DNA from 3 places in the Peribacillus sp. NPDC076916 genome. Region 1 is predicted to be linked to each of the others. Evidence: riboswitches for the same ligand, from Rfam matches in the RefSeq annotation. Region 1 holds a riboswitch; each other region holds the start of a gene.
What was found. A riboswitch is a leader RNA that binds a small molecule or an ion and turns the genes downstream of it on or off. The one in region 1 is predicted to bind glycine.
Positions count from the first base shown of each region.

Region 2: another riboswitch for glycine. It lies ahead of ACQKFG_RS17460 (amino acid permease); the one in region 1 lies ahead of gcvT (glycine cleavage system aminomethyltransferase GcvT).
Region 3: another riboswitch for glycine. It lies ahead of ACQKFG_RS12235 (amidohydrolase); the one in region 1 lies ahead of gcvT (glycine cleavage system aminomethyltransferase GcvT).

Region 1 covers NZ_JBNNIU010000002.1:150,859-158,847, reverse strand. Annotated here, with positions in the region: gene ACQKFG_RS05750 (lipoate--protein ligase family protein) at 218-1,054, opposite strand; gene ACQKFG_RS05745 (rhodanese-like domain-containing protein) at 1,258-1,641, shown strand; gene gcvPB (aminomethyl-transferring glycine dehydrogenase subunit GcvPB) at 1,805-3,262, opposite strand; gene gcvPA (aminomethyl-transferring glycine dehydrogenase subunit GcvPA) at 3,255-4,601, opposite strand; gene gcvT (glycine cleavage system aminomethyltransferase GcvT) at 4,619-5,725, opposite strand; glycine riboswitch at 5,866-5,949, opposite strand; glycine riboswitch at 5,953-6,040, opposite strand; gene ACQKFG_RS05725 (DEAD/DEAH box helicase) at 6,415-7,989, shown strand, end outside.
Region 2 covers NZ_JBNNIU010000005.1:146,022-154,010, reverse strand. Annotated here, with positions in the region: gene ACQKFG_RS17480 (ABC transporter permease) at 1-806, shown strand, start outside; gene argH (argininosuccinate lyase) at 817-2,337, shown strand; gene ACQKFG_RS17470 (sodium:solute symporter family protein) at 2,959-4,437, opposite strand; gene ACQKFG_RS17465 (DUF3311 domain-containing protein) at 4,434-4,634, opposite strand; gene ACQKFG_RS17460 (amino acid permease) at 4,921-6,264, opposite strand; glycine riboswitch at 6,472-6,550, opposite strand; gene ACQKFG_RS17455 (amino acid permease) at 7,053-7,989, shown strand, end outside.
Region 3 covers NZ_JBNNIU010000003.1:537,831-545,819, forward strand. Annotated here, with positions in the region: gene ACQKFG_RS12200 (M42 family metallopeptidase) at 1-14, shown strand, start outside; gene ACQKFG_RS12205 (DUF84 family protein) at 96-617, shown strand; gene ACQKFG_RS12210 (AraC family transcriptional regulator) at 737-1,606, shown strand; gene ACQKFG_RS12215 (YtoQ family protein) at 1,715-2,164, opposite strand; gene ACQKFG_RS12220 (hypothetical protein) at 2,288-2,794, shown strand; gene ACQKFG_RS12225 (thioredoxin family protein) at 2,906-3,217, shown strand; gene ACQKFG_RS12230 (DUF1444 domain-containing protein) at 3,268-4,074, shown strand; glycine riboswitch at 4,231-4,334, shown strand; gene ACQKFG_RS12235 (amidohydrolase) at 4,559-5,746, shown strand; gene ACQKFG_RS12240 (DNA translocase FtsK) at 6,146-7,989, shown strand, end outside.

The sequences.
Region 1 (7,989 bases):
GAATAACTTTTTATTTTGTCAAACGATAAATCAATTAATATAGTTAGCAAAAGGGAGGAAAATGTCGATTTACGATAATTTTTCATCAGATTTCAATTAATTTGGACCTTGCTTTTTCCCCATCCCTTTTAGGGCTTATCCCTGCAAGGGATACCTTATTAGGTCAAAAAATCTGAAAAAACTTTTTTCTTTTATCACTCTTATTATCCCACTTCTTCTATCTCATGAAATTCCATTCATCGCTTTCATATTTACTTTCTGCAATGGCCTTCACTTCCTGCAATTGCTTTTCGGTTAGGACGTATGGCTCTAAATCGATCGAAAGTCCTTCGGCAAAACCTTTTTCAAAAGCTTCTTTCGCTTCAGGGATGGTAACCTTTCTTCCAGCAATGTCATTTATGGCCACAGCTTTATTTTTCAGGTTTTTTTGCATTCTCTCTTTAACCCTGTCATTTGAGAATTTAAATACGCTAAAAAGCTTATCATCATCAAGATCAAGCAAAATGGACCCGTGCTGAAGGATGACGCCTTTTTGCCTGGTTTGAGCGCTGCCAGCGACCTTCCTGCCCTCGACGACCAGTTCATACCAGCTTGGAGCATCAAAACAGACGGAAGACCTGGGCGATTTTAAAGCTTCTTTTTCCTGATTTGTTCGAGGCACGGCAAAATAAGCATCCAATCCCAGATTCCTGAACCCCATTAATATTCCTTCAGAAATGACACGATATGCTTCAGTAACGGTAGTTGGCATTCCCGGATAGGATTCTGGAACGATTACGCTATAAGTCAATTCATGCTCGTGCAGTACCGCTCGTCCTCCTGTTGGCCTGCGAACAAAACCAAGGCCTTGCCTTTTGACCTCTTCCAAATCAATTTCCGCTTCAGCCTTTTGAAAATAACCAATCGACAATGTTGCTGGATCCCAGCCGTAAAAGCGTATGATTGGCGGAATTTCACCTTTGCTTTGCCAGTTTAACAATGCTTCGTCCAAAGCCATATTAAAACCCGGTGAACAATACCCCGAATCTATAAAACCCCATTTTTCTTTAGTCATCCTTACCCCTCGTTTCAATAGACTGTTTTTCAATCCCCCACAAAAAACTCACATGTAGTAGTTTAACAGACTTTAACACTCTAAAAAAGAACGTGCTATCAAGTCGATGAAGAATTTGATGAAAATTCTTTTTGATTATTGGGTAAAGCAATTATATAATAAGGATTGTCTGTATTCGTTAAGGTAGAAGGGAGTTTTTATGTTTGGAAATATTATATACACTGCTCATCATCTTGGGAGTGGTTATTGCGTATTCACTTTTTAATTGGTACCGCCAGCGTAAAATCGTTAAAACATTAACACAGGACGAATTTATCGCTAACTACAGAAAAGTGCAGCTAATCGATGTGCGGGAACCGAATGATTTCGATAATGGTCATATCTTAGGCGCAAGAAACATCCCTATGACTCAAATGAAAACCCGCTTGGTTGAAATTAGGCCGGACAAGCCTGTATATTTGTACGCTCAGAGCGAAATCATCAGCGGAAGAGCTGCAGCCATGCTATACAAAAAGGGCTACAGGGAACTTTTTCACCTAAAGGGCGGTTTCAAGATGTGGACCGGGAAAATCAAAGCAAAGAAATAAGACCCCATCTCCGCATGGGCTCTTTTAAATTAAAAAGACTTCTTCTGCATCATGCGGGCTTTAGGGAATGAAAGTTAACTGTTGAACTTTTAATGAACTCTTACATAAACATGAAAAAATCCCCGCCGGCTGGCAGGGATTTTTTTTCGTGTAAGCTATCAGTCTATGCTTGAAAACGCAGAACAGGTTTTCTTGCAGCAAGAGTTTCGTCAAGCCGCTTTATAACGGTTGTATGCGGAGCTTCCTGAACGATTTCCGGGGTTTCTTCCGCTTCCTTGGCAATCTGGATCATCGCATCGATGAACGCATCCAGCGTTTCTTTCGACTCGGTTTCAGTCGGTTCTATCATCATTCCTTCTTCCACGTTCAACGGGAAGTAAATGGTCGGAGGATGATAACCGAAATCCAGCAATCTTTTGGCTATATCGAGAGTCCTTACCCCTAATTTCTTTTGACGGCGTCCGCTTAATACGAATTCATGCTTACAATGACGATTATATGGTAAGTCAAAAAATGGTTCCAACCTACGCATCATGTAATTGGCATTGATGACCGCATTCTCGGTGACGGCTTTAAGACCATCTGGCCCCATTGAACGAATGTACGTATACGCCCTCACGTTTATCCCGAAATTACCATAATAAGGTTTTACCCTGCCGATGGATTGCGGACGATCATAATCAAGAACGAATTGCTCACCTTGTTTGACCACAAGCGGTTTAGGCAAGTAAGGAATCAAGTCCGACTTCACCCCTACAGGACCAGAACCCGGGCCGCCGCCGCCATGCGGGCCTGTGAATGTTTTATGGAGATTTAAGTGAACCACATCAAAGCCCATATCACCCGGTCGTGCTTTCGATAGAACTGCATTCAGGTTGGCTCCATCATAATAAAGCTTCCCACCTGCGTCATGGACAAGTTGGGCCATTTCCAAAATATTTTCTTCAAACAATCCTAATGTATTGGGATTCGTCAGCATCAAGGCCGCGGTATCCGGTCCGACAACACGCTTTAAATCCTCAAGGTCGACTAACCCATTTTCATCCGACTTCACTGTAATCGTTTCAAGGCCGGCAACAGTTGCAGAGGCAGGATTCGTACCGTGTGCAGAATCAGGCACAATCACTTTAGTCCGTTCTGTATCGCCATTCGCTTCGTGAAAAGCGCGAATCATCATCAATCCAGTCCATTCACCGTGAGCACCTGCTGCAGGCTGTAATGTCACTTGGTCCATACCGGTGATTTCCGTTAAGTGTTCCTGCAAATCAAATAATAGTCCCAATGCTCCCTGAACAGTAGCCGGATCCTGATATGGATGGATATGGGCAAAACCGTTGAAGCGCGCCACATTTTCATTTATTTTCGGATTATATTTCATCGTGCATGAACCCAGCGGATAAAAACCCGAATCCACTCCATGATTCCGCTTGGAAAGTGCTGTATAATGACGCATGATATCAAGTTCGGACACCTCAGGAAGTTCTGCCTCTTCTTCACGGATGTAGTCGGCAGGAAGAATTTCTTCGAGCGAAATAGTTGCAACATCCATTTCTGGCAGACTGTATCCGATTCGACCGGAAGTACTGATTTCAAAAATGAGTGATTGATCTTGATTATTCATGTTGATCCCCCAATTCCTGCGCAAGTGCATCAATTTCTTCTTTTGTTCTAAGTTCAGTTACCGCGACCAGCATATGATCTTTCAGCTCAGGATAAACCGTCCCTAAATCGAAGCCGCCGATCATCCCTTTTTCAAAAAGGTTTTTATTGATTTCTGAAAACGAAGCAGGCAGTTTAATGACAAATTCATTAAATGAAGGACCGTCGAATATCACTTCCACCCCTTTTGCCATAATTGCTTTTTTCGCATAATGCGCTTTTTGAATATTTTGCACAGCCATTTCTTTGACACCCTTTTTCCCAAGCGCGGTCATTGCTACAGAAGCTGCCAAGGCATTCAAAGCTTGATTGGAACAAATGTTGGATGTGGCTTTGTCACGGCGGATGTGCTGTTCACGAGCTTGAAGGGTCAGTACAAACCCCCTTTTACCATTTTCATCCACCGTTTGACCGACGAGTCGGCCCGGAACTTTCCGAACAAGTTTATTAGTAACGGCAAAATAGCCACAATGAGGTCCCCCAAATGCCGCTGGAATGCCGAATGGCTGGGCATCCCCCGTTACGATATCTGCACCGAGTGCTCCAGGGGATGTCAAAGCTCCCAATGCAAGCGGGTTACTGGAAACGATAAACATGGACTTGACACCATGAATGATTTCCTCCATTTCTTTCAATGGCTCGATGCGGCCAAAAAAGTTCGGATATTGCACGATCACTCCTGCAATGTCATCATTCGCCAATTCCCTTAAAGCAGCTAAATCCGTCACACCGTCTTTATAAGGAATTTCGACCACTTCCACCCGTTGCCCTTTCGCATATGTCTTCACAACTTCCCTTGATTCAGGATGAACGGTTCCTGAAATGAGAATCTTCTTGCGCCGCGTCTGGCCAGAAGCAAGCATGGCTGCTTCGGCTAGCGCCGTCCCGCCATCATACATGGATGAGTTAGCTACATCCATTCCCGTCAATTCACATATCATCGTTTGATATTCGAAGATCGCCTGAAGCTCGCCCTGTGAAATTTCTGGCTGATACGGTGTATAAGCCGTATAAAACTCAGAACGGGATAAAACATGATCGACGATGACCGGTGCGTAATGATCATAGACACCCGCACCAAGGAAGGAAGCATAGCTTTTAAGGTCCGCATTCTTGGCAGCTAGCCTTGATAATTCTTTCATTAATGCAGGTTCCGATTTAGCAGGCTTAATATCGTATTCTCCTTGGAAACGAACGCTTTCAGGGATATCATTGAAAAGTTCTTGAGTAGAAGATACCCCTATCACTTCCAGCATTTCTTGTTTATCTTGCTCTGTCATGGGTAAATAACGATGTTTCATCTAATGACCATTCCCCTCTATTTACGTGGTTTTTTATAAAAAGGTGTTTGTATGATAACGGCTTTCAAACGCTTGGAACGGATTTCCACTTCTACTTCCGCATCCAGTACCGAAAATTCCTTATCGATAAGTACCAATCCCACGTTTTTCTTCAACGTGGGTGATTGGGTACCGGTCGTGACCTCACCAATGACTTTATCACCGCTGTAGATCTTATACCCATGACGCGGAATGCCACGGTCAATCATTTCAATTCCCACAAGCTTGCGGGGAGCTCCATTCTCCTTTTGCTCAGCAAGAACGGCTTTCCCGAAAAAATCCGCTTCCTTATCCACTTTCACTGCAAAACCAATACCGGCTTCTATCGGGGTGATGTCCGCTGAAAGCTCCTGCCCATAAAGCGGCAGTTTCGCTTCAAAACGCAGGGTATCACGAGCACCTAAACCAATCGGCTGAACCCCCTCTTCCTTTCCGGCTTCCATAATCGCCTTCCAAAGGGCAGGACCATTTTCACTGTCACTATATATCTCAAAACCATCTTCACCAGTGTATCCAGTACGGGATACCAACGTGGAGATACCGTTAATCAGGACATTTTCCTTGAACTTGAAAAATCCAATTTCACTTAAGTCAGTATTTCCCGATAGTTTTTGTAATATCTTTTCTGCAGATGGTCCTTGAAGTGCCAGCTGTGTATAGTCACTCGATACATTCGTAATTTGGACATCTTCCGTTAAATTAGCTTGAAGCCAATTGAAATCTTTTTCTGTATTCGCTGCATTGACCACGAGCAGATAGTCGTCCTCTGCCCTTTTATACACGATAAGATCATCAACCGTGCCTCCGTTTTCATAACACATGGCGGTATATTGGGCACCGCCCTGCTGCAGCTTTGATATATCATTAGTGAGCATTTTCTGTAAAAAGGAAAGGCTCCCAGGACCCTTAACATCGACTTCCCCCATATGGGAAACATCGAATAACCCCGATTTTGTACGTACGGCTTCATGTTCGTCCTTGATACCCGAAAATTGGACAGGAAGTTCCCAGCCGCCAAAATCAATCGTTTTACCTCCGTATTCACGATAAACCTCGAATAGTGGTGTTCTTTTTAAATTGGTCAAAAAATGACCCCCTTCAGATTTTTTTTGAAATTAATTGGCTTCATTATCAAAAGCTTCTTGTCATTTCGCATCAGGTATATCCTGATTCATGATGTGAAAAAAGCACAAAAAAGGACAGAGAAAGCCCATTTGAGCTTTTTCTCTGTCCTGAAACCTGAAAGTTTACCTATGTAATAGGTTTTCCCCTTTGGTGGCCGTCCCAAAACGGGCGGCGCTCTCCAGAGTTGCGTCCAATAAGAGTTCTTTTGCCTGAGAGATTCACTGCTAAGTTTGCTCCTTCGGCGCTACATCCGTAGTCTCTCCCCTTATCTTCACCCGCATATGAATGGTCTGCCAATGAAAGGAAACGAAATAGCCCCAAGCATCGGTAAAACCTTTGAGCATCATCGAATACATTCTCTGCCAATTCTCCTAAAACTTCAGAAACCGTTTGAGTGATCTCCTTCAGTAATCTTGGATAAATTAAGAGCCTATAGCCCATACTAAGAAAACGCGAACTGCAAAATCGATGTACAAAGATTCTTTGTAGCGTTTGGAAATTGAATTTTCTAAATATACTTATATCCTACCCTAAGAAACTTATCTCTGCAATATCTTTTGAAGAGAAATATTTTTCTTACTTCACATACAAAATGTTCGGGTTTTGACCCTTTATTAAGGAAATTATGATTTAAGAGGGAGTTATTTCTATGAAAATCAATATATCCTTCAATTCTGAATGGAATGACGAGCTTCTGCAAAAAGTGGAAAATGACGGTCCATGGGGAAATTGGGAGCTTTATAAGCTGGCGGTTCAAATGGAGGAAAATCTTATTATCCCTGATTTTGAAGGTTTACAGGCGCCCAAACACCTTCCGCAGTTAACCCCGCTTCCCCATCAATTGGAAGCAGCAAAGCAAGTGGTGGAAAAGATGAATGGAAAGGCCATTTTAGCTGATGAGGTGGGGCTCGGAAAAACAATTGAAGCAGGCTTGATCCTAAAAGAGTATATGATTAGGGGCCTTGTAAAAAAAGTATTGATCCTTGTTCCAGCCTCCCTTGTCACACAATGGGCGTTTGAATTGAATACCAAGTTTCATATACCGGCAGTCGTTCAGAGAAAAAGTTATGTTTGGGACTCCTGTGATGTGGTCATTTCATCCATCGATACAGCGAAACGCGCTCCACATCGAGATATCATTTTCACTCAGGAATATGACTTCATCATTATTGATGAAGCTCATAAACTTAAAAATAATAAGACGAAGAACTATGAATTCGTCCAAAATCTGAAAAAGAAATTTTGTTTACTCCTTACAGCCACTCCGATTCAAAATAAAGTCGAGGAGATTTTTCACCTCGTTTCGTTATTGAAACCGGGCCACTTGGGAAATGCTTCGCTCTTTTCGGAAAAGTATAAAGGGAAAGGCCGCAACATCATTGAAGATGAACACCTAAAGGAACTGGTCAATACTGTCATGATTCGAAACCGGCGGGCCGATACTGGCATTGAATGGACAAAACGGCATGTGGAAACCATCACCATTGAATTTTCTCCAACGGAACAGGCATTGTATGATGCTGTTTCCAAATTCAAGCCTATTTCGGATGGATCAAAAGGAAGCGCATTTTCGGCTCTCACTCTCCAAAGGGAAGCATGCAGCAGCAGAGAGGCGGTCTTTTATACTTTAAAGAATATGAAAGAAAAGTATGATCAGCCTTCCCCTGACTTTTTGGCAAAGCTTGATGATTTATTTTCTAAAGTGAATGAAACAGTCCAGAACTCCAAGGCTGAAAAAGCTTTGGAACTGATCAAGAAAATTGATGACAAAGTGATTATCTTTACCGAATACCGGGCGACTCAGCTATATCTCCAATGGTACCTACAGCAGAATGGAATTTCTTCGGTTCCTTTCCGAGGCGGTTTTAAGCGCGGAAAGAAAGACTGGATGAGAGAATTATTCCAAAAGAATATACAGGTATTAATTGCAACAGAAGCTGGAGGGGAAGGGATAAACCTTCAGTTTTGCCATCACTTGATTAATTTTGACCTGCCATGGAACCCCATGAGGCTCGAACAGAGAATTGGACGGATTCACCGCCTTGGACAGGAAGAAGATGTGATGATTTATAACTTCGCCACGAAAAATACAGTAGAAGAACATATTCTGAAGTTATTATACGAAAAAATAAATTTATTTGAAAAAGTAATTGGAGAATTGGATGATATTCTAACCAAACTGGATATTAACAACATTGAAGAATATTTAATCGATGTGGTCGGC
Region 2 (7,989 bases), on a different contig from region 1:
TGAAATGGGTGATGGTCGTAACGGGCATCATTGGCGTAATTATTTTGCTATTACCGCACTTTACGATTCTTTTGCTTTCACTTGTGCCGGATGGAACCTGGACATTTCAAACGTATCCAACAGTATTTAATGTGGAAAATTACAGGCTTTTGTTTGAAGATCCTAATATCTTCAAACCGTTACGAAATAGCTTACTGATGGCGGTTATGGCAACGTTGGCAAATCTGGTGTTTGGGGTCATAGCGTCCTATGTGCTTGTCAAACGGAAATTCGTCGGGAAAAGTTTTGTCGATATTCTGGTCATGATTCCTTGGGCGTTGCCTGCAACGGTCATAGGGATGAACTTGATATTCGCATTCAATGAACCTAGCGTTTTTTCTTTCGGTCAAATATTGGTAGGAACATTTTGGATTTTGCCTCTTGCCTATTTCGTCAGACATATTCCACTCGTTGTCCGCTCGACTAACGCCGTTCTGGAGCAGCTCGATGATTCGATTGAAGAAGCGGCCAGAAACTTGGGGGCAAAGTGGTTTTATACCTTCAGAAAGGTAATTTTTCCGATTATTATGCCTGGAGTTTTATCAGGGACATTATTGGCATTTATCGAATCTGTGGGGGAATTCCCGACCTCGGTCCTGTTGTACACGATTTCAAACAGACCCATATCCATTGAAATCATGAATCAGCTTCGAATGTTCAATATGGGGCAGGCAGCTGCCTATGGGATGATTCAAATCACGCTGATTGTAATCGTTCTCTTTATTTCGAACAAGTTTTTTGGAATCAAAGCGGAAAAAGCTTTATAAATTTGGAGGTATAAAGATGAGCAGGATTGAAGATTTTATCAAAAATGAAGGTAGTGTCTTTCCCGGAAAAACCTATGCAGAAGAGCTTCTGATGCCTGTTTTTAATGATCAAAGAGATTACTTATTTCATGCAATGTTCGATATTCATCGGGCGCATGTCATCATGCTTTCGGAACAAAAGATCATTAAAGAAGAAGAGGCGAAAACCATGCTTGACGGGATTCGGAAAGTGGCCCAAACAGATCTCGAACAGTTGACCTATCAGCCCCAATTCGAAGACTTATTTTTCATGATGGAGGCAAAGATAGGTGAGGAAATCGGTCATGAACTTGCAGGGAAGATTCATATCGGCCGCAGTCGTAATGATATGGGAGTCGCGATGTACAGGCTTGTTTTGAGAGGCCATATGCTCCAGTTGATTGGCTATGCAAACCATTTGAGTGAGGCATTCCTGGTGCAGGCTGATAAACATACAGAAACCTATATAACTGGTTACACGCATACCCAACCGGCTCAGCCCACTACGATAGGACATTACTTTTTAGCCATTTATGATGTACTTCAAAGGGATATTGGCCGGTTATGGGCAGCCTATGAAACGGTTAACCAATCGCCTTTGGGCGCTGCCGCGTTAACGACCACCGGATTTCCAATCAGCAGGAACCGTACTGCAGAACTGCTTGGATTTGAATCGGTGATCGAGAATTCTTATGACTCGATAGGAGGGGCTGATTATTTATTGGAAACCGCAACGGCCATCATGACGTGCATGGTCAATACAGGGAGATGGATTCAAGATTTCCTGCAGCATGTGACAAGGGAGTTTGGTACATTTCATGTGGCGGATCCTTATGTTCAAGTGAGCAGCATCATGCCGCAAAAAAGAAATCCGGTTTCCATTGAACATTCCCGTTCGATTGCTAGCAGTGCATATGGTGATGCACTCGCTGCAATGAATATGATCCACAATACACCATTTGGTGATATCGTCGATACGGAAGATGATTTACAGCCGCATTTATATCGAGCTTTTTCGAATGCGGGGCGTGTCATGAAACTCATGTATGCCGTCATATCGACTTTGAAAGTAAATGAAGAACATACAAAGAAAATGGCCGCAAAATCCAGTATAACGGTTACTGAATTAGCGGATACCTTATCAAGAGATTACGAGATATCATTTAGAAAAGCTCATTCCATAGCCAGTCATATTGCAAAACGGTCGATAGGTGAAGGGAAGGAGCTTTATGATTGGGACACACAAGACATCAATAAGATCATCAATGAATTCGTTGCAGTGAATTTAACTGAAGACGAATGGAAAAAGATCATCTCTCCCGAATACTTTGTGGAAATTAGAAGCATTCAAGGCGGGCCCAGCCCGAAAGAGGTTACGAGGATGATCGTAAAAAGAAAACAAAAACTGGAGCAACAGTTGCACGAATATAAGGGAATCGTTGAAGCAATGAATGACGGCAGGATGGCTTTAATAGATTACGGAAGGTACGGGAAAGAAGGAAGTGAGTTTTAACGGGCATGAAATCCATGAGTAAAAGCCCGAACCTCTTAAAAAGAGTATTTTTTGTTGGCTTGGGGCTTGGACGCAATACGATGCATTTCACTGCGAAAGCTCATATTTTGTGATAAATAGTCATTCTTTATTAGGGTGACTATTTATTTTGGATTTTTTATTGCAACTGAGATATCCCTAGTGATAATGGATGTATATTATTTCCATTAATTATGCTATTATTTGTCTAATGCACAATATAAGGCGGAATGTTAATGTCAAATAGATCTCAGTTCGGTTTTATCCTGGTTTTAATAACCTTCGTAATATCGATTACTTTATGCTTTAACCCTAAATTATTAATACCTAAAGGATATGATTTAGCTATTGATGGTCTGGTAGTATCCAGAACCTTGATGATTATTTTTTCGTTGTATTTATTAGTTAAAATAGGGGATTTGTTTATAAACAAAAAAGATTAGTAGTTTATTATGGGACTTTGTCTTTTGGCTGCTATTAACTTTCTAAAATCACTCTTAAGAAAAAGGCATTATGACTTTGGATGCCGATAATAAGGAAGGCTCAGTCTTTTGACTGAGCCTTCAATGTTTATTTATCCAAAAAACCAGTTTCAAATTTGTTTCATATGTCGTTAATGGATTTAGGTTCCAACTGAACCGCGTGCTTTCTTAAAGCAAGACTTACCGAGATCATCACAATGAAATTGACCGCCAAAGCGATGATTCCCACATTCAAATCTTTCGCGGCTTGCGGCAAGGTTGGAAACAGGGTTCCTATTGTCGATTGACTGAGTGTAATGCAAATTACGATGGCCAATCCGGTGATGATGCCGGCGATTGCGCCATATTTATTGATGGGATTATTCTTTTTCAGACTAAAGAGCAGGGACGGGAATAGCTGTGTAATGAGACTGTATCCCATAAGAATTAATGCTGACATCGTTTCACCGCCGTTTAAGGTGAAGTAGACGGCTATAAGGGCAATGGCTGGAACAAGGAACTTTGCCAATCGTACAACGTGGCGATCGGATACTGCAGGTGCAAATTCCTTATAGACGTTTTTCGCGAGCAGTGTAGCGACGCTCATCAAAAGCATGGATCCCGGCACCAAGGCGGTCAACAATCCAGCTCCGCCGATTATGCCAATAAACCATGGATCAAAGGTCTCGATCGAAAGGCGCAGCAATGAGAGGTCTGCATCTGCCCCAACGAGTCCGGGCACTTTCAATATAGCTGTAAACCCAACGAAAAAGACGAATAACAGCATGAGCGTATATAAAGGGCTGATGATGGCATTTTTTCGAAATACCTTGCCGCTTCGTGCTGAAAAGACAGCGCTGAAAACTTGCGGCCACATATAGAAACCGAATACGAGCAATATTACCGTGGAGATAAACCATGATACGCTAAGTCCCTGGTCAGGGAACTTTAGAAAACCAGGCTTGGCCGCATCAATCGCTTCAAACATCGGCTGAAATCCGCCAAAGTAATGAATCGGCAGATAAATCCCCAAAAATCCTATTATGGCGACCATCATGATATCTTTAATGACCGCTGTCCAAACGGAACCATGTATACCGGAGATCATCACATAAATGGTAAGGCTGATCGCCCCCATCCAAACTGCCTCGGACATTGAGATGGCACCATAAGATGCTTCTGAGACAATGATTCCCAATCCTTTCAGCTGCACGACGATTACTGGAATCATCGAAACCACACCTACAAGTGCAGCCAAAATTCCTAAACTGGGACTCTTATATTTGCTCACAAAGAAATCGGATTGGGACATCAGTTTATTTTCTTTGGCATAATTCCATATTTCCGGAAGGAGCCAATAGGATAATACGTAAGACAAAGTAATGTAAATTAGAACATATAGAGCGGGTGCGCCCTTGCCATATGCCCAGCCGCTGCCGCCAAGGAAGGAGAAGGTCGTATAGATTTCACCGGCCATCAGCAGAAAGACGAAAATCGCACCAAAACCACGTCCGCCCACCGTCCATTGTTCCAAGTCCATATCTTTTCCTTTTGAAGAGCGTATCCCTAAAAATATCGATAGAAGTAAAAATGCTAAAATGATTAAGAGAGCAATATTCATTCCTGGTCACCTTCCCGATTCCTGGGATCCAGTTTATACATGATGCCCAATATGGCAGAGGTAAGGACCACCCACATAGCCATCCAGAACATATTGAAAGGCATCCCTAATACGTATGGTTCTATTTTATTAACAAAAGGTAGAAATCCTAGTATGCCTATAAAAGGAACTAGAGTAAGGATATATATAATCTTCATTAAACAAACCCCTCCGTTTTAAATAAGTGAAACGTCCATCAATGGGGTTTATTCTTCAAGGCCACTGATGGCTGGGTGAAGCAATCGGGAAGGAAAATTCATGCAAGACGGATTTCCCTTCTTTTAAAAAGGTCCGATGATATATAATAGCTTACACTATTTTGATATAAAATTTAATGCAATTAGCTGATATATTTTAGCAAAAACACGCCAATTGCCTATTCTTGATCTGTTTCATGGACGGATAAAGCCTTGAATTCGAATCGAATTCAAGGCTTTATTTCCTTTAGTTATATTTTTTCCGATAGTTATAGAGTATCACCAAGAGTATGAACCAGATTGGGGTCAAGAGCAGTGATAGTCGTGTAGCTTCAGCGAATAGCATAACAATAAGGATGAATAGGAATAATCCTAAAATGGCGTAATTGACAAAGGGTGTAAAAGGAGCCTTGAAAGTCGATTGAGCTCTTAGATCAGGCCTTGTTTTCGAATATTTAATATGGGAGATCAAGATGATGCTCCATACCCAAATGAAACAGATGGCACTGATGGTCGTCACCACGGTAAACGCCTGTTCCGGTATCAGCTTGCTCAATAATGCCCCTATTGATACAACGATGGTGGATGTTAATAAGGCATTGCTTGGAACAGCCTGTTTATTTAATTTTTCCAGTTTAGCAGGGGCTTCGCCATTCCTGCTTAACGTATAGAGTATCCGGCTTGTTGAAAATAAACCGCTGTTGCATGCAGAAGCAGCGGATGTCAACACGACGAAGTTGATGATTCCTGCAGCGACAGGAATGCCGATTAACGCAAAGACCTCTACAAATGGGCTGCTCGAGGCATCAAGTTGTGTCCATGGGTTGACACAGAGAATGACGAATAGGGCACCAACATAGAAAAGTAAAATCCGGACAGGGATTTTATTGATGGCAGAGGGAATGTTCTTTCTCGGGTTCGCCGTTTCCGCTGCGGAGACCCCGACCAATTCGACACCGACAAATGAGAATACGACCAACTGTAAAGATAATAGGAATCCGGAAATGCCATTGGGGAACATGCCCCCATGATTCCATAGGTTCGTTACGGAAACCGTTCCGGTATTGGTATTGAAGCCGATGATCAAAAGAATGGTTCCTACGATGATCAAGGTAATGATCGTGATTACTTTAATGATGGCAAACCAGAATTCCAATTCGCCAAATAACTTAACTGTCAATAGGTTCAATCCTAACAGAATGACTAGGCATATTAGAGCCGGAATCCATTGAGGGATATCGAACCAATATTGTATATAGACACCGACAGCTATGATATCGGCCATTGCGGTCATGATCCAACAGAACCAATATGTCCAACCTGTCACGAATCCAGCCCATGGACCGACATATTCGGTTGCAAATTCAGTGAATGATACATAACCCGCATTGGATAATAGCAATTCGCCCAGCGCCCTCATTACAAAAAACAAGGCAATCCCTATTATCAGATAGGAGAATATAATGGAAGGCCCAGCCAATTGTATGGCTTTTCCGGATCCTAAAAATAAACCGGTGCCAATGGTTCCTCCTATTGCAATCAGTTGTACATGCCGATTTTTTAAATCTCTTTTTAATTCCTGTTTAGCCAATTCTTGCGCCCCCGTTTTTTATAGTCTTGTTAGTGAATGATTTCAACCTGCATGGACTTGGAGAGAGGGGCGTGATTTTTTGCCCTCCTTGCCTATTCCAATGGTTTTCAAGAGTGTAGTTTTAAGTCCAATCACAAATTGGACAATAAAAAAAGAGATTGGATAATACCAATCTCTTAAAGGGTTCAGAATAACAATTCTATCATTCGTTACTCTTCTGTCCTTTTGCCTGAGATTGTGAATCCTTCGGCGCTGCATCTTGTACAGTCTCTCCAGAAGCTGCTCCTGCTATAGTGTCATCCATAGCATTCATCGCTTGCTTGTATGCGGTTGTGAAGAAATGTCTGTCAGTGTTAATCATCCACTGTTGGATCATTCATTATGCTTATAAAATAATATTGGAATTCTATCATCTATTTTTCGGTAGGTCAACAATTTTTTTGAAATGAAACAGGCATTATCTGCAGTTTAATGGTGGTGTGTATTAACTTAAGGTTTAAGCAGAAGTGATTGTTTTCTACTCTTTTTGAATTATCACTATTATAAGATACTGAACATCATTTTTTTGAAATGATATTTTTAAATTAAAAAGTCGACAAGATATTATTGGTAACTGTTTTTTTCAAAAATACAATTGTACTTTTACAGAATATTTACTATTATAAGATAAGAAAACATAATTGAAGTGTTATGTAATATTGATTACGATAAAGCATTTCTAATTAAAAGAGAGTGTTCGTGGCAAGGATGGAAAAGCATTACCGATATTGCATCTGGGGGAGTTAATCATGTCGAACAAGGAATTAAAGAGAGGGCTGGAATCAAGACATATTCAAATGATAGCTTTAGGCGGAACCATCGGGGTCGGGTTATTCATGGGTTCTGCGAGCACGATCAAATGGACCGGGCCCTCTGTTATGCTTGCTTATGCAATCGCAGGTATTTTTATATTTTTCATCATGCGTTCCATGGGTGAGATGCTATATTTAGAACCGACTACAGGTTCTTTTGCAACCTTTGCAAGTAGCTATATACATCCCTTGGCAGGTTATATGACTGCTTGGAGCAATTGGTTTCAATGGGTAATCGTCGGAATGTCCGAAATCATCGCGGTTGGGTTGTATATGAAATATTGGTTCCCGGAGTTACCTGCTTGGATACCAGGTGTGGTCGCCATGATCATCTTGGGGGCAGCAAACCTCATTTCCGTTAAATCCTTCGGGGAATTTGAATTTTGGTTTGCGCTAATAAAAATCATAACCATTATATTGATGATCATTGCCGGCCTTGGCCTTATCTTCTTTGGAATAGGGAATGGCGGGGATGCAATCGGATTATCGAATCTTTGGGCAAATGGCGGCTTCTTTACTGGAGGGTGGACAGGATTCTTCTTCGCTCTCTCCCTAGTCGTGGCTTCCTATCAAGGCGTTGAGCTTATCGGCATAACAGCCGGGGAAGCGAAAAATCCAACGAAGACCGTAACAAAAGCGATCCAAACAATCATATGGCGCATTTTAATTTTCTACATTGGTGCTATATTCGTCATCGTGACAGTATTCCCTTGGGATCAACTGGATGACCTAGGCAGTCCATTTGTTTCAACCTTTGCCAAAATAGGTATCACTGCTGCGGCAGGAATCATTAATTTTGTCGTAATCACCGCGGCAATGTCTGGATGCAACAGTGGGATTTTCAGTGCAGGACGTATGCTTTATACACTGGCAT
Region 3 (7,989 bases), on a different contig from region 1:
TTAATAACGGTTGATGGTGGAAGCTGAAATGGAAAGGGATGCTGTCATGTATCCTTTTCCATCAGCTTTTTTTACATAGAAGGAAGGTAATTATATTGAAAATAGCAGTAGGCAGTAAGAATCCGGCGAAAGTAAGTGCCGTGCTAGGTGTATATGAAGATGCAGAAATCATTTCGCTTCAAGTGGAGAGCGGGGTCCCGGAACAGCCTTTTTCAGACGAGGAAACGATGGAGGGGGCAATGACACGTGCCCGGAACTGCTTGATTCACAGTGATGCCGAAATGGGCATCGGGCTTGAAGGCGGTGTCGTGAAAATGGGACAAGCCCTGTTTTTGTGTAATTGGGGTGCAATGGCAACAAGGGACGGTGAGGTCTTTGTAGCTGCCGGAGCGAGAATCCCAATTCCGGGAATTGTTGCTGAGAAGCTGCTGGACGGTGAAGAGTTGGGCCCAGTGATGGACGCCTTCACAAGGCAAGAGAATATTAGCAAAAAGGAAGGAGCGATCGGCGTATTTACAAATGAGCGAATCACCAGGGGGGACATGTTCCTTCATATCATGACGATGCTTGCCGGCCAACACGAGTATAAGCTGAAAATGAAAAAACAGGAGTTTTGAATCCCTGTCATGGAAAAGCGGGTTTCGAATGATGGAAAACGAATACTGCCAAAACAGAGCAGGAACGGACAGGATTTTATTGAGCGGCCTTGCTAGTATAGTGACAAGGGGGGAACGAAATGGGGTGGGTTGAATCAATCCAAAAGGCCATCGAATATATCGAGGAGCACTTATTGGAGGACCTGACGATCGAGAGCATTTCCAGGCAGGCGAATGCCTCAGTTTTTCATTTTCAACGGACTTTCACCATTTTAACGGATATAACCATTGGTGACTATATTCGTCGTCGAAGACTGACCTTAGCGGCCCAGGAGATTTCATCAACAAATGGCAAGGTCATTGATTTAGCCTACAAGTATGGCTATGACACCCCCGAGGCATTCTCGAAAGCTTTTCGAAGGCAGCATGGGGTATCTCCAAGCGAAGCCCGAAAGTATATGGGGAAACTGAAATTCTATGAACGCCTGGTAATACAGGTGATTCTGAAAGGGGCAAAACCGATGAAATACAATATCCTTGAAAGGGATTCCTTTCAATTGATTGGAATCAAGCAGGAGTTTTCCTTGGTTAATGAAGAGAATTTGATCGGGATTCCAAAGTTGTGGGAGAAAGTGAATGCGGATGGAACAGATGATAGGTTAGCTAAGTTGAACAATGGCCAAATAGATGGCTTGATTGGTGTATGTGTCGATAAGCGGGCTGTGGAAAAAAATGAAACGATGGATTATTGGATAGGTGCAGAGTATGCCGGGAAAGTGCCTGAAGAGTTTTCAACCCTGACGATACCGGCTTCCAAGTGGGTTGCATTCGAAGTTCACGGACCTATGCCTGATGCCATCCAACAAGCTTGGAAACGAATTTTTTCCGAATGGTTCCCTACCAGCGGTTATGAACATGCCGGAACTCCAGAATTGGAAGTATACGCGAATGACGACGCTTCAAACCCTGACTATTACTCTGAAATTTGGATTCCCATAAAAAAGGGATAAGTTAAAAAATTCTTTTCGCTTGCAGGGGAGGCCCTGCAAGCTTTTTTTCATTTCTTTATGATGATCAGACATTCATACTTGAGTTGAGCAGTTAAGGGGCAGGGAGTTTTACAGCCCTTCTTCAAAAATATAAGAAAGCACTTTCATCGCTTGATTAACGGATTCTACTGTGACACTCGCCTTTTCCGATAATTCCTTTAAGGCATGATGATGGGATTCCGGACGAATCAAAATAAGTGGTTTACCCAGGGAAATGGCGGTGCTTGCGTCCATGGCGGTATTCCACTGTTTATATTTCTCGCCAAATAGAGCGACGACAAGATCAGCTTTTTTCATCAAAAGACCTGTCCGCAAATTATTGATTTGGGAAGCTGCCGCATCCTTCAGGATGGGATTCGGCTGTTCCCCGAGGATATCTTCACCGATATTATCGGAGCGTTCATGATTTTCCATTGGGCCTACAAATTCTAAAGGGAGCTTCAGTGCAGCGGCCTTATCTCTCAGCTCACTTCTCCAATTCGAATGGATCTCCCCAGCAAGATACACGGTTAACTTCATTGTTTTCCTCCTCGGTATTAAAATTGCTTTCATTGTACCATGTTTTTTAGAAAATGGATGAATTCCATAAATAAGGATAATATTATCCATAAGGTAGTAAAAGAGACGGCTGGAGGAATGACGATGGCTTTATCGAATAAGAATATCCTTGTTTTCCTGTTGATAAGCAGTTTGATCGCGGGCTGCTCAGGCATTGAGAGACAAACCGAAAAGGCAATGAAGGCTGCTGAAGTGGCTTTTCGTGACGATGAAAAACAGCCCAATCAAGAGGCGGGGCTAATTCAGGTCTATCTGCCAAAGGATTTTAAAGTAGTGGAAGAACATGATAATAATTTGATTTTACAAAAAGATGATAAGATTTATATATTATTTGTCAATCCAAATGAAAAAGAAGACAACTCCGTGTTATATTTGGCGATAAAAGAACAAGATGATCAAAATGTGATGCTGCATTCTTTCCAAACTGATGATAAATTCGGCTTTATTTCGGTCAAAGAGATACCGAAAGAAAAGTATGAGCTTGCAGTGGGGATCGGCGGGGTGAAGCTGACAACCGAAACGGATAAAGACCAATTAAAAACCGATGCAAAACAAATGATGGAAATCGTTTCATCCGTGCCCCAGAAATAAGTCTTATCACGGCCGTTCAACCGATCCGTATTAATGGTTGATTTCTGGAGAGTCTGGTATGATGGGATTATAAAAAACTATGGTGTCATTTAGAGCAGGAGGAATATTCAAATGGAAAATTTACAAACCGTTGAGCAATATGATGCATTGAAAAGTGAAGGCAAACATATCTTTCTTTTTTCAGCGACATGGTGCGGGGATTGCCGTGTAATCGAACCGATCATGCCGGAGATTGAAACGAAATTTCCTGATTTTACATTCATTCATGTGGACCGTGATGAATTCATCGATGTGTGTGCGGCGAATGATGTATTCGGCATACCAAGTTTCATCGCGTATGATAATGGTGAAGAGCTAGGCAGATTCGTGAGCAAGGATCGCAAAACGCAAGAACAAATTGAGGAATTCATTCAATCACTATAATTAATTTCCCCTTCTCGCTGGGGATTTTTCAATGAAGAGGAGGGTCAGTCATGAAAATGGACAGCACGAAGCTGAAAAATATCCTGAAAGAACGTTTAAAAGATGAAAATCGCACATTCAAATTCGATAGTAAGCAAGATACGTTACGGGTGGAAAATGTGAAGACCGGGAAGGGAATCACCATCGAGTTGCCTCCTGTACTTGCTAACTATGAAAACGTACAGGAAAAGGCCATCGATGAAATTATCTATTACGTGGAAGAGGCCCTGAATGTGATGGGGGGAGAACACAGCATGGAAGGCAAGGAGAAATTCATTTTCCCAGTCATCCGCTCGACCTCCTTTCCGATGGAATCGGAAGAAGGAAATCCATTTTTATTCGATGAGCATACGGCTGAAACCCGGATTTTTTATGCCCTTGATTTAGGGAAAACCTACCGTCTTATAGATGAAAAGATGATTCAACGGGAAAATTGGCAGGGTGACAGGATCCGTGAAATTGCCCTTTTCAATGCCCGTTCCCTCTCCACTGAAATGAAGTCGGATATCGTTGCAGGTAATGCATTTTATTTTTTGAACACGAATGATGGGTATGATGCCAGCAGGATCCTGAATGAATCATGGCTTCGGGAAATGAAGGACAAGATCGAGGGAACCATGGCTGTTGCCATTCCCCATCAGGATGTCATCATCATTGCCGATGTGAAGAATGATACGGGCTATGATATTCTTGCGCAAATGGCGATGAGCTTCTTTGCCAGCGGGCATGTTCCGATAACGGCTCTATCATTTCTTTACGAAGAAAATGAGTTGGAGCCCATCTTCATTATGGGTAAAAACAAAAAGCGTGAACAATGATATATTGAATCATAAAAGGACCGTGTCAGCATCTGACATCGGTCCTTTTAAAGTTTAATAGAGTTTATGACTTTTAGAGTTGATATTTATTTTTTTATCGGTGATAATGAAATTGTAATATTTTGAGAATACGGAATAAAACGATAGAACGAGCTTGTGAACGTTGTGGGAGAGTGCAAAGCATTGAGCCACCGAAGGAGCAAGTTCCAAAAATATCCCTTGGAGCAAATCTCTCAGGTAAATGGAACCGCAGCTGGACGCAACTCTGGACAGCGCGCAGGAAGTGTGCCGCCAACGGGGAAATCTCCACGACCAAAATGGAGTTGAATTCTCAGGTGAAAGGACAGAGAAGGGAGCGGCAGGTTTGCGCAACCCTTCTCTGTCCTTTTTTAATTGGCTTTATGCATACAAAAGGTTTGCAGCGAACATGGAACTTACTAATATACCAATCAACTTAAAATAATGGGGGAGAATGATCGTGAATTTGAAAAGCAAATTAATGAACATGCTGGAAGCCCGTAAAGAGGAAATGGTTCAAATCCGCCGTCATTTACACGAGAATCCGGAGCTATCCTTCAAAGAAGAGAAAACGGCAAAATATATCATTGATTTTTATAACGGGAAAGATGTATCGATTCAAACGAATGCAGGAAATGGATTAGGGATCATCGTGACGATCGAAGGCGGGAAACCAGGGAAAACGATAGGTCTCCGTGCCGATTTCGATGCACTGCCGATTACAGAAGAAGCGGAGGTTCCGTTCCGTTCAAAAAATGAAGGTGTCATGCATGCCTGCGGACACGATGGGCATACCGCTTATTTATTGGTACTGGCTGACTGCATCATTGAGCTGAAAGATTCCCTATCAGGTACGATCAAAATAATTCATCAACATGCAGAAGAAACACCTCCTGGTGGAGCAAAGAGCATCATGGAATCAGGGGTTTTGGATGAACTGGACGCTGTCTTCGGAATCCATTTATTCCCTTCGCATCCAGCAGGGGTCGTCGGGTATCGCAGCGGCTATTCGATGGCTGGACGGACCTATTTCAAATTAGCCATAAAGGGTGTAGGCGGCCATGGTTCCTCCCCGCATATGGCTAATGATACCATTGTGGCAGGCGCCCATTTCGTGACAGCCATACAAACCGTAATCAGCCGTCGCTTGAACCCATTTGATATGGGAGTAGTCACAATCGGCTCCTTCGATGGAAAGGGAAGCTTTAATGTCATTAAAGATCGTATAGAAATTGAAGGGGATGTCCGTTATATGACGGCAGAGACCCAGCAGCTGATCGATAAGGAAATCCACCGGATCGTTAAAGGGATAGAAACGGAATTTGATGTTCAGTGCGAGCTTACATATGTGCCCGATTATCCTCCGTTATATAATGACCCTGAACTGACTGGATTCGTGAAAAATAGCCTGGAAAGCATGAATGACAATGATATTAAGAATGTTGTGGAATTTCCGGTTTTCTCAGGTTCGGAAGATTTTTCGTATTATGCAGAAAAGATTCCTGGCTGCTTCTTTTACATTGGCTGTAAACCGAAAGGAGTGGAGAAGGCCTATTTCAATCACCATCCTAAATTCGACATTGATGAAGATGCCCTTTTGATCGCCTCCAAATCAGTGGCGCAGGTTGTATGCAGTTTTTATGAATGGAAATAGTCTTCTTTGGTCTTTGTTTGCAAAAAAAACGCAGAAACCCACAAAACACCGTTCGGTATTAACGAACGGTGTTTTATGGGTTGCGGCATGTATTTGAATGCCGCCGGCGGTTTTCTGCTTCCAAGGTTGCATGAAAACTTAATCTCTTTGTAAACGCGATTTAACAGCGGTGTTTTATTTAAATAGTAGACTAGGAGCTAATGTTAATTCGCAATTGATAGGTTTAATCTCATTCCAGAAGGGGTTTAATAGGGTAGGAGTTCTGCGAACTCCGTTAAGTTAGCAGGAATGCGATAAAAAAATAGATGCTAATCCCAATTCAGCTTAAATTTTCTCGATATTTTTAAAATAACTGGTAGAATTAGTTACATAACTACAGATGTAGAAAGAGTGATAGTTTTGAAATGGCTAAATAAGATGAAAAAATGGTTCCAAGCAGAGGAAATTATTGAAATCGAAGAAATAATTATAGATGAGCCGCTAGATGAAGAGACATTAAAGAAAATGGATTTTTCAAAGCTTTCGAAGTCAAAGAAAGAAGAAATAAAAGTTTACAATCAAAAAGTGGAAAAAATGTCCCAGACCCCAGACCCGGATACGAAAATCCTGTTTCAATATCCAAAAGGACAGTTCAAGTTTCCGCTCATTCCAGACCGGGAGCAGAATAAAAGAAAGCCTAGGGAAAGAAATAGGGAAGAAAATGAACCCAAACAGGGGAAAAATGTGACCAAGGAAACAACGAAAAGGCCTGTAAGGGATAGTGAACCAAAACGGAGAAGTTTCGACCGGGAGGAAACCTCAAAAATAGTCCCGTCAAATACTCCATTCCGCCCAACGGAAATCCCTTCACCCATTTATGGGTTCCGTCGTCCGGAAAAAAAAATAGTCCCATCTGAAGAAATTGTCGAATATGAATTAGAAAGCAAAATGCCCATCCCTAAAAAAGAAGGAGCCGATATCGAGATTCCGGTATCGATCCTTGAAATTCCAAAAGAAGTGTCACATGAGGAAATGACGATAGAGCCATCCGTTCTTATACCGGAAAAAGCGGAAGAAAAAAGGGAAGATTCGGAGATACCCGCTTTCTTTCGCAGGAATTCCATAGAGTCACTGCCAGAAGAAGCAGTAAGCGAGCCTGACATAATTGAGCCTGCGGTGGAAAAAGAGGCTATTGAACAGGACCAGGTCGATTATGGACGCGAAGTCGCTGTATCCATCATCGAACAGGCCGACGACACACCGCCTGAAGCTATATCGGTACCGGAGGAGGTTGCTGCACAATCAAATCAACCTTACGTCAGTCAAGGGACACTGCCTGAAGATCCATCAGAGGCAACACCTGAAGGGCAGCCTAAACGTCCGAAAAAACATATCCCATTCAATGTGATGATGCTTAAGCAAGACCGGGAAAAAAACAGCTTCATGGATAAGATGATGCCGGAAAAAAAAAGCCTTAATTCGGAAAGGGCAGTAGATTCACCTGATAAGCGGCCAATGAATGATGCTGCTGAAACGGAGGCAGGACAAGCGAAACCATCCGCCATTCCTGAACGGAAACAGGAGGAGGGCAGAGTTATGCCAAAAGAGGGGACTCCGATCATTAAATCAACCTTTTTGGACACGAAGGCTGGTTCGGAAACCGCCGCCGAGCCTGAAAATACAGTTGAATCCAATATGGGTTCCAGTTCGGTCTCTAGGCCGCTCTTGGAGCAGGAACCCCTTTCTGGAAATGGGTATCAAGAAGCAGTTTATACAGAGGCGGCAACAGAAAGTGGCCAGGGCGATACCACAGCAGTTTATGGCTCCGTGGAAGCGGAGGATAATCCATATTATGTGTTTCCGAATATCGAATTGCTGACACCTCCCACTTATGCTGTGCATGATGATGAGTGGCTCGAGGAACAGACTTTATTACTTGATGAGACATTGAAAAATTTCAATGTCCGTGCAAAGGTCGTCAATGTCACTCAAGGACCGGCAGTAACCCGTTTCGAGGTACATCCGGAACCGGGAGTGAAGGTGAATAAGGTGACGAACCTGATGGATGACATCAAATTAAGCCTTGCTGCACAGGATATGCGGATGGAAGCGCCCATTCCCGGTAAACATACAATTGGCATCGAGATTCCGAACAGGAAAAGCAAACCGGTATTTTTGCGTGAGGTTTTGGAAAGTACTGAGTTTCAAGAGCATGAATCACCGCTTGCTGTCGCTTTAGGACTCGATATATCCGGTCAGCCGAT